3 regions of the Zoogloea sp. genome follow, and region 3 is predicted to be linked to each of the others. Evidence: predicted binding sites of a transcription regulator. Region 3 holds the regulator's gene; each other region holds the start of a gene.
What was found. The regulator sigma-54, encoded in region 3, starts transcription at its own class of promoters, with help from an activator protein. The targets are predictions, from matches to a motif close to TGGCACGCTTNCTGCTNA.
Positions count from the first base shown of each region.

Region 1 (3,261 bases), on a different contig from region 3:
GCATCAGGCCCGCCAGCGCAAAGAGCACGTCGGCCAGCATCTGGATCCGGTAGCGGGCGTTGAGGGCTGAGTTGGCCAGGCTGGCGAACACCAGGTAGCCCGCGCTGCCGATGGTGCAGTACAGGCCGGTCGTTGCGATGCTGCCGGTGCCGCCCTGCACCGGCACAGCCATCGACAGCACCAGCGCGAACATTATCGAAATGGAGATCGGTAGCCCGCGCTTGCCCCAGGCGCCGGCCAGGAAGGCGATGAAGCTGGCCGGCACCAGCAGCAGGCCGAGCAGCACCGGCGCGTTGTGCAGGGCCTGGACGGCGAGGAACAGCGGCAGGCCGATCAACGCGGCCGGCAGCAGCTGCCAGAACTTGCCGCGCTGGGGAGCAGGCTGGTCCGGCGGAATCACGATGGCCACGCCCACCGATGCCGCCGCCGCGGCGAACGCGCCGAAGTAGAAGTGCATGACACCGGAAATCAGCAACATGCCGAGCGCCGCCACCAGGCCGCTGGCCACGTAATGGCTCAGCGCGATGCGCCGGGCGGCCCGCAGGGAGCGGTCGATGCGGGAAAGGGTCTGCATGGTGCCTATGCTGGGCCTCCGGCAAGAGGGTCGATGGCAGGCAGAGGTTAAGTCGCAGGAGCGGGACGAGGCAAGGTGGCGACTTCTGAGGGGGGGGATAGGGAATGCTGTGGGGGGCTGTGGGGGCGAATGAGTTCGCTCCCACATGCTTCCGATTTCCCCCGCGGCGCTTCCATGAAAAAAGCCGGCAAAGCCGGCTTTCCGTGACGTTTCTTGCTATATCGCTTACCAGTGCGTTTCCCGGTCCGGCGTCGCGGTGATCTTGTGGATCGTCAGGTCGGCGCCGTCGAATTCTTCCTCCGCATCCAGGCGGATGCCGACGATGGACTTCAGTGCGCCATAGACGATGGTACCGCCCGCTGCGGCGACGACGATGCCGCCGGCGGTGCCGATCAACTGCGACACGATGCTGATCCCACCGATGCCGCCCAGCGCCTTGGCCCCGAAGATGCCCGCTGCGATGCCACCCCAGGCGCCGCACAGGCCATGCAGCGGCCACACGCCGAGCACGTCGTCGATCTTCCAGCGGTTCTGGGTAATGGTGAACAGCTGTACGAACAGCACACCGGCGATCAGGCCGGTGGCCAGCGCACCGATCGGGTGCATCAGGTCGGAGCCCGCACATACGGCGACCAGACCGGCCAGCGGGCCGTTGTGGATGAAGCCCGGGTCGTTCTTGCCGAGGACCATTGCCGCCAGCGTGCCGCCGACCATCGCCATCAGGGAGTTGAGGGCGACCAGGCCGCTGACCTTGTCGAGGGTCTGGGCAGACATCACGTTGAAGCCGAACCAGCCGACGGTGAGGATCCACGCGCCGAGGGCCAGGAAGGGGATGTTGGAAGGCGGGTGGGCGGAGACGTTGCCGTCCTTGGTGTAGCGGCCACGGCGTGCTCCGAGCAGCAGCACGGCGGGCAGCGCGATCCAGCCGCCGACCGCATGCACCACGACCGAGCCGGCGAAGTCATGGAACTTGGCGCCGAAGGCCGCTTCCAGCCACGGCTGGATGCCGAGGTTGTCGTTCCAGGCGATGCCCTCGAAGAAGGGATAGACGAAGCCGACCAGCAGGAAGGTGGCGACGCTCTGGGGGTGGAATTTGGCACGCTCGGCGATGCCGCCGGAGATGATGGCCGGGATGGCGGCGGCGAAGGTCAGCAGGAAGAAGAACTTGACCATCTCGTAGCCGCTCTTCTGCGCCAGCACTTCAGCGCTGGAGAAGAAGTTGACCCCGTAGGCCACCGTGTAGCCGATGAAGAAGTAGGCGACGGCGGATACGCCGAAGTCGGTAAGGATCTTGACCAGCGCATTGACCTGATTCTTCTTGCGCACCGTGCCGACTTCCAGGAAGGCGAAGCCGGCATGCATCGCAAGCACCATGATGGCGCCTAGCAGCACGAAGAGAACGTTGCTGGTGTTACTGATTTGCTCCATTTTGGGCTCCGAAAATGAAGCGAGGCACCAAGCAGGTGCTGTGCCAGCTCAATTTTAGTGAAAACCCCTGATGAATGAAGGGCTTGCCATCAGGGTAAGGTATGGTTTGGCACCATGATCGTGCAAGTTGATGGTTTGCGCACCAAATTAATGCATCTTCGAGATGGATTCCACAAGCCGCGGTTGGGGGGGGCGTGGTGGAGAATTACTGTGAGGAGGCAGTGGGGGATTGCTGTAGGGGCGAATTCATTCGCCCTCGGAGCTCAAATAAGCACCTTGGGCGAATGAATTCGCCCCTACAAAATGACGCTTCCACGGGAGCGTCGATGTCCGGCCTACCAGGCGTTCTCCACCGCAATCTGCGCCGGCGCGCTCAGCCGGCTGAGGCGGAAGCCGCGCCCCAGCAGGGTCTTGTGCGTGTCATGCACCATGCTCGGGCTGCCGCAGATCATGATGCGGGAGTCGGCGAGAGTCAGAGGGATGCCGAGCCGGGCCTCCAGCTCACCGCTCTGCAGCAGAGCCGGGATGCGTGCATGGAGTGCGCCGGAAACTGAGTCGTCGCGGGTGGCGACCGGCTGGTATACCAGCTTGTGCCCGTGCTCGGCCCACAGCGGGTGGTCCCGCAGGGAGGCGATTTCCGCCCGGTAGGCGAGGTCATCGGCATTGCGCGCGCCATGCACCAGGATCAGGCGCTCGAAGCGCGTCCAGGTGGTCTCGTCCTGCAGGATCGCGAGATAAGGTGCCAGCCCGGTACCGGTGCCTAGCATCCAAAGATCACGTCCGTCGGCAAAGCGGTTGGTGGTGAAGAAGCCAAAGGGCTGGCGCTCCATCATCAACTCGTCGCCGACCTGCATCTGCGCCAGGCGGGAGGTGAAGGCGCCGTCCGGCACGATGATCGAGTAGAACTCCAGGTAGTCGTCCCAGGTTGCCGACGCCATCGAATAGGCCCGCCACACCGGTACCCCGTTGGCCTGGTGCAAGCCGAGGCGTGCGAATTGCCCCGGCACGAAGCGGAAACCCGGCTCCCGACTGAGCCGGAAGGACAGCAGGCGGGGGCTCCAGCGGTGTAGCCAGAGGATGCGGGCCGGGTGGAACTTGTCGTTGGGAGCGTCCATCGTGCATACCTCTCTTATGAGGCCTCTTCCGGGGCCTGTTTCCTGTGGGGGCGAGTTCATTCGCCGGACTCCGGTTCGACTGGCCGCGGGCGAATGAATTCGCCCCTACGGCTCACGCCCCATTTTGGGTGGCTGACGAGTTTC
Region 1 is NZ_JAYSDK010000019.1:87,005-90,265, reverse strand. It holds gene ACE3RX_RS13060 (FUSC family membrane protein) at 1-574, opposite strand, end outside; gene ACE3RX_RS13055 (ammonium transporter) at 800-2,002, opposite strand; gene ACE3RX_RS13050 (ferredoxin--NADP reductase) at 2,338-3,117, opposite strand.
Region 1: the regulator sigma-54 is predicted to act here: its motif matches at 2,031-2,048, upstream of ACE3RX_RS13055 (ammonium transporter).

Region 2 (3,261 bases), on a different contig from region 3:
CAGAGCCTGGTTGCCGACGGCATGCATACGCTGTCCGACCTCCTCGGCGACTTTCTGGTCATGTTCGCCAGCCGCCATGGGGCGAGCCCCGCTGATGAACTTCACCCCTATGGTCACGGGCGCTACGAGACGGCCGCTTCGCTGGTGCTGGGCCTGGTGCTGGCGGGCGTCGGTGCCGGCTTCTTGCTGACCGCCGCCGGCCGCCTGCAAACCCTGGACGCCTTGCCAGAGCTGCATCCGATGGCCTTGTGGATGGCCTTGCTGACGCTGGCTGGCAAGGAGGGCCTGTTCCGCTACATGCTGGCGGTGGCCCAGCGCCTGCGTTCGCCGATGCTGGTGGCCAATGCCTGGCATGCGCGGGCGGATGCGGCCTCGTCGTTGGTGGTGGCGGTGGGCATCGGCGGCAGTCTGCTCGGCTACCGGTTTCTCGAGCCTCTCGGTGCGGCGCTGGTGGGGTTCATGATTCTGCGTATGGGGGCGATGCTCGGTTATGAGGCGTTGCGGGAGCTCATCGATACCGGTGTGCCGCCAGACGAGGTGGCCAAGATCCGTGCGACGGTGACCGAAACGCCCGGCGTGATCGACGTACATGAATTGCGCACCCGCCGCATGGCTCACCGGGTGCTGGTGGACGCCCATGTGCGGGTGGATGCCCGGATCAGCGTATCGGAAGGGCACCGGATCGCCGAACTTGCCCGTTACCGGGTGCGCAGCCGCCATCCTGACGTGCTCGACGTGCTTGTACATGTGGATACCGAGGAAGACCAGATCGCTGCAGCGGGGCGCACGCTGCCCGGCCGCGAGGTGCTGGTTAACGAACTGGAAACCTTGCTCGGCGATGTGCCGCAGGCTGCGCCAGCTGTCTTCCACTATGTTGGCGAGCGGGTTGAGGCCGAGGTCTATCTGCCTTTTGAGTGGTGTGCGGACGCTGATCGGCTGGCGTGCCTGCAGCAGCGGCTGCGGGATTACTGCAATGGTGCATCGTCCCACTGGGGGCGGATCGCTCTACTTTGTAAAATTGCACCATAATGGTGCCTTGTTTGTATTTATGCACCTTTATGGTGCGAGTTTTTTTAAGAGCCCTGCGCATTAGCCTTGTGGCACAATGAAGTGTTTTCATTCGCGTACTGGCACGCTTGCTGCTTGTTGGTTTCGCCGACTGAATTGTCGTAATAATTGACCTTTATCCACTGCGCAGCAGCTTCAACCCGTTAGGAGTGAGTTATATGACCCCGCAAGACGTCATGAAGATCGTCCAGGAGAACGAAGTCAAGTTTGTTGACTTCCGCTTCACCGACACCAAGGGCAAGGAACAGCACGTCGGCGTGCCCATCAGTGCTTTCGATGAAGACAAGTTCGAAAGCGGTCATGCCTTTGACGGTTCCTCCATCGCGGGCTGGAAGGGTATCCAGGCCTCCGACATGCTGCTGATGCCGGATCCCAACACCGCCTACATTGACCCGTTCTTCGACGAGACCACCCTGGTCCTGACCTGTGACGTGATCGATCCGGCCGACGGCAAGGGCTACGACCGCGATCCGCGCTCCATCGCCAATCGCGCCGAGGCTTACCTGAAGTCCTCCGGTATTGGTGATACCGCCTTCTTCGGCCCCGAACCCGAATTCTTCATCTTCGACTCCGTCGAGTGGAAGGTCGGCATGTCCGGCGCCTACCACAAGATCTTCTCCGAAGAAGGCGCCTGGTCGTCCGACGAGAAGTTCGAAGGTGGCAACACCGGCTACCGTCCCGCTGTGAAGGGTGGCTACTTCCCGGTTCCCCCGGTTGATTCCTTCAACGACATGCGTGCCGCCATGTGTCTGGCTCTTGAGGCCTGCGGCGTGCCGGTTGAAGTGCATCACCACGAAGTGGCGACCGCTGGTCAGAACGAAATCGGCACCAAGTTCAACACCCTGGTGCGTCGTGCCGACCAGACCCAGATCACCAAGTACATCGTCCAGAACGTCGCTCACCAGTACGGCAAGACCGCGACTTTCATGCCGAAGCCCATCGTTGGTGACAACGGTTCCGGCATGCACGTGCACCAGTCCATCTGGAAGGACGGCAAGAACCTGTTCGCTGGCAACGGCTACGCCGGTCTGTCCGAGACCGCCCTGTACTACATCGGCGGCATCATCAAGCACGCCCGTGCCCTGAACGCGATCACCAACCCGCTGACCAACTCCTACAAGCGTCTGGTTCCGCATTACGAAGCTCCGGTCAAGCTGGCTTACTCCGCCAAGAACCGTTCCGCTTCCATCCGGATCCCGTTCGTCAACAGCGAAAAGGCTCGTCGTATCGAGACCCGTTTCCCGGATCCGGGCGCGAACCCCTACCTGTGCTTCGCCGCGCTGATGATGGCCGGCCTCGACGGCATCCAGAACAAGATCCACCCGGGTGATCCCGCCGACAAGAACCTGTACGACCTGCCGCCGGAAGAAGATGCGCTCATCCCGACCGTCTGCTCCAGCCTCGAACAGGCCCTGGAAGCACTGGACAAGGATCGCGAGTTCCTGACCCGCGGTGGTGTGTTCAGCAATGACTTCATCGACTCCTTCATCGCCCTCAAGAGCGAAGAAGTGAACCGTCTGCGCGTCGAAGTGCACCCGGTCGAGTTCGAGATGTACTACGCCATCTGATCCTTCCGGATCAGGCCGGTCAGCGTGCTGACCGGTCGCTGCGTTGAAGAAGGACGGGATTGCTCCCGTCCTTTTTCGTTTCCGGGTCAGGAGTTTGTATTTGTCCTGTCCGGCCCCTAAACTAGCTCCCGCTTCCGGTTTTCACCTGTGCCAATGATGAGCCCTCGAACAACCCTGGTATTGGCTGCACTGCTGTGTTCGCCGCTGGTGCATGCCGACATCTACAAGTGCGTCGATGAAGCGGGGCATGTGACCTATACCAACAGCAAGACCTCCTCGAAAGGGTGCAGCGTGCTTGCCCGTGACCAGGCCGTGTCGTCGGTGCCCGGGGCTGCGCGTCCGGCGGCTGCTGCTGCGTCGTCCGGCGGGGCTGCTGGCGGCTCGGCGGGTTTTCCGCGGGTGGATGCGGGAACGCAGAAAGCGCGGGACACGGATCGTCGCCGCATCCTGGAGGATGAGCTGAATTCGGAACAAGGTGCGCTCGAGGCGGCCAGCCGGCAACTCGCCGAACAGGACGCCACGCGCCGTGCCAGCGAGCGTCTGCAGCCCCTGCGGGACAGGATTCAGCTGCATGAGCGTAATGTCGAGGCGCTGAAGCGGGAAATCTCCAATTTGCGCTGAGCGC
Region 2 is NZ_JAYSDK010000012.1:97,530-100,790, reverse strand. It holds gene ACE3RX_RS09650 (cation diffusion facilitator family transporter) at 1-1,029, shown strand, start outside; gene glnA (type I glutamate--ammonia ligase) at 1,227-2,636, shown strand; gene ACE3RX_RS09640 (DUF4124 domain-containing protein) at 2,793-3,257, shown strand.
Region 2: the regulator sigma-54 is predicted to act here: its motif matches at 1,129-1,146, upstream of glnA (type I glutamate--ammonia ligase).

Region 3 (3,261 bases):
CCTTGAGGCCCTTGATGCGGCCGTGGGGAATGGCGATGCCCTGGCCAAGGCCGGTGGAGCCGAGCTTCTCGCGGGCAAACAGGCTGTCAAAGACGGTGCTGCGGCCGATGCCGTGGTTGTTCTCGAACAGCAGGCCGGCTTGCTCGAAAGCACGCTTCTTGCTGCTCGCCTCGAGTCCGACGACCACATTGGTCGGCGGCAAAAGTTTGGCGATGAGGTTCATGCGAGGACTCTCCCGTGTGCGGAGCGGGCCGACACAGGTTGCCGGTGAAAGGCGATTCAGGAAGATCCGGAGGCGAGGGCCGCCGGGGCCGTTGTGTCAATTGGGGCGCATTATAGCCACAACGGTCCCGGGGAAAAGCGTATTACTTAGCGCCGGGAATCAGGACTCGGCGAGGTGCTGCTTCAGGGAGTCGTGACCGTGGTCGCTGGTCTTGTCCTTGTACTTCAGGACCTGACGGTCGAGCTTGTCGATCAGCCCGTCGATGGCTGCGTACATGTCGGCATCTTCGTTCTCGACGTAGATGTCCTTGCCGCGCACGTGCACGGTGACTTCGGCCTTCTGACGCAGCTTTTCCACCGAGAGGATCACGCCGACGCTGGTGACGTTGTCGAAGTGGCGGATTACGCGATCGAGCTTGGTCGTGACGTACTCGCGGATGGCCGGCGTAACTTCGACGTGATGCCCCGTGATGTTGAGGTTCATGGTTGCTACCTTTCTGTCAGATGGTTTTGCGCAGACTGACCGGCGGAATATCGAGGGACTCGCGGTATTTTGCAATTGTCCGACGTGCCACGACGATACCCTGCTGGCCCAACAACTCGGCAATCTTCGCGTCGGACAAGGGCTTCTTCTTGTCTTCCGCCCCCACGAGCTGGCGAATCAGCGCCCGAATCGCCGTCGAGGAAGCAGCCCCACCGCTGTCGGTGGCAACGTGACTGCCGAAAAAATACTTGAATTCGAAAATGCCCCGCGGCGTGGCCATGTACTTTTGGGTGGTCACTCGCGAAACGGTGGATTCGTGTAGATCCAGCTGTTCGGCAATTTCCCGCAGGGTAAGCGGACGCATTGCCACATCGCCATAATCGAAGAACTGGCGCTGGCGGTCAACGATCGCTTGCGAAACTCGCTGGATGGTGTCGAAACGCTGCTGCACGTTCTTGATCAGCCAGCGCGCTTCCTGCAGGTGGCTCGACAGGGAGCCGCTGGCGCCGCGGTTGTCGCGCAGGATCTGGGCGTACAGCTGGTTGATGCGCAGGCGCGGCATCGCATCCGGGTTGAGGCTGACGACCCAGTTGCTGCGCTGCTTGCGGACCACCACGTCGGGTACCACGTAGCGAGTATCGGCCTGGGAGAACTGGGCGCCGGGGCGCGGGTTGAGGCCGAGGATCAGGGCATGCGCCTCGCGCAGGGTGTCGTCGCTGCAGCGCAGTGCGCGCTTGATCTTCAGGAAGTCGCGGGCGGCCAACAGTTCGAGATGTTCGCTGACGATGGCGATGGCGAGGTCGCGGGCTTCGCTGGTGGGCAGGGTGTGCAGTTGCAGGGCCAGGCACTGGCCCACGTCTTGGGCGCCAATGCCGGCTGGGTCAAGGCTCTGGATCTGGCGGAGAGCGATCTTGAGGTCGTCGAGCTCGATTTCCAGTTCGGGCGGGAGCAGCGGCAGCAGATCGGCCAAGTCCTGGCTGAGGTAGCCGTCGTCGTCGAGTGCCTCGATGAGGAAACGCACCAGGGCCCGGTCCCGGTCGGACAGGGGCGTGAGAGCGACCTGGGCGTCGAGGTGGTCGCGCAGGGACGGCACGGCAGCCTGGAATTCCTGAAAGTCGGTCTCGTCGTCGTCGTCGCGTTGTCCGCCGCTGCCAGCCGCAGCCCATTCGCCAGCTTCGCCGCCGTTGTCGAAATCGTGATCCGGCTCGCGTTCCCGCTCAGCCTCGCGGGATTGCTCCTGCTCGCGTTCGTGGGCGGCCTCGCTGCCGGCCGGCGCCAGCGGGCCGGGTGCCTCGACGCGGCTCGAGCCGAGGTCACCCTCGGGCTCTTCCCGCTCGAGCATGGGGTTCTCCAGGAGGATCTTCTCGATCTCCTGGTTGAGTTCGAGGGTCGACAGCTGCAGCAGCTTGATGGATTGCTGCAGCTGGGGCGTCAGCGCGAGATGCTGGGAGAGTTTGAGCTGGAGGCTGGGCTTCATGAGTCGTATCGGGCCTCAGAGCCTGAAGTGCTCGCCAAGGTACACCTGGCGGACCTGTTCGTTATGAACGATCTCGTCCGGGCGGCCACTGGCCAGCACTTCGCCGGCGTTGATGATGAAGGCACGGTCGCAGATGCCAAGGGTTTCACGGACGTTGTGGTCGGTGATCAACACACCGATCCCCTTGTCCTTCAGGAAGCGGATGATCTTCTGGATGTCGATGACGGCGATCGGATCGACGCCGGCGAAGGGTTCATCCAGCAGGATCAGGCGTGGGTCAGTGGCCAGCGCGCGGGCGATTTCGCAGCGCCGGCGTTCGCCGCCGGACAGGGAGATCGCAGTGCTGTCGCGCAGGTGATCGATGCCCAGTTCGTTCAGCAGCTCGTCGAGGCGGCTGGCGATCTGCGGCTTGGAAAGGTTCTGCAGCTCAAGTACAGCCTGGATGTTCTCGGCTACCGTCAGCTTGCGGAAGACGCTCATCTCCTGCGGCAGGTAGGACAGCCCGAGGCGCGCGCGCTGGTGGATGGGCCGATGGGTCAGCACCTCGTCGTCGAGGGTGATCTCGCCGCCGTCGGCGGCCACCAGGCCGACGATCATGTAGAAGCAGGTGGTCTTGCCTGCGCCATTGGGGCCGAGCAAACCCACTACCTCGCCGCTGCCGACGTTGAAGGAAACGTCGTGAACGACCGTGCGGGCCTTGTACTTCTTGCGCAGGTTGCTGACTTTAAGCAGGCTCATCGCCGGGTTGTTCTTTCAGGACTCTACGAATGATTTCGGTGGAAAAGCCGCGACCTTGAAGAAATCTCGCCTGCCGTGCCCATTCTCGCGCGTCTGCGGGCGGCGTGGCGAACTTTCGGCGGTGGATGTCGCGCGCGCGTTCGAGTTCGCTGTCTGTGGTGTTTTCCTCGATTGCGTCGCCGATCAGTTCGGCGGACACGCCACGGCGGCTCAGTTCCAGTTTCAGGCGGGCGGCGCCGAAGCGGCTGGCCTTCGCGCGCACATAGGCATCGGCGAAGCGGGCGTCGGACAGCAGGCCAAGGTCCACGAGGCGGTCGAGCTCGGCATCGACCTCCTCGGG
Region 3 is NZ_JAYSDK010000007.1:104,097-107,357, forward strand. It holds gene ptsN (PTS IIA-like nitrogen regulatory protein PtsN) at 1-223, opposite strand, end outside; gene hpf (ribosome hibernation-promoting factor, HPF/YfiA family) at 383-706, opposite strand; gene ACE3RX_RS06335 (RNA polymerase factor sigma-54) at 723-2,183, opposite strand; gene lptB (LPS export ABC transporter ATP-binding protein) at 2,199-2,921, opposite strand; gene recX (recombination regulator RecX) at 2,908-3,261, opposite strand, start outside.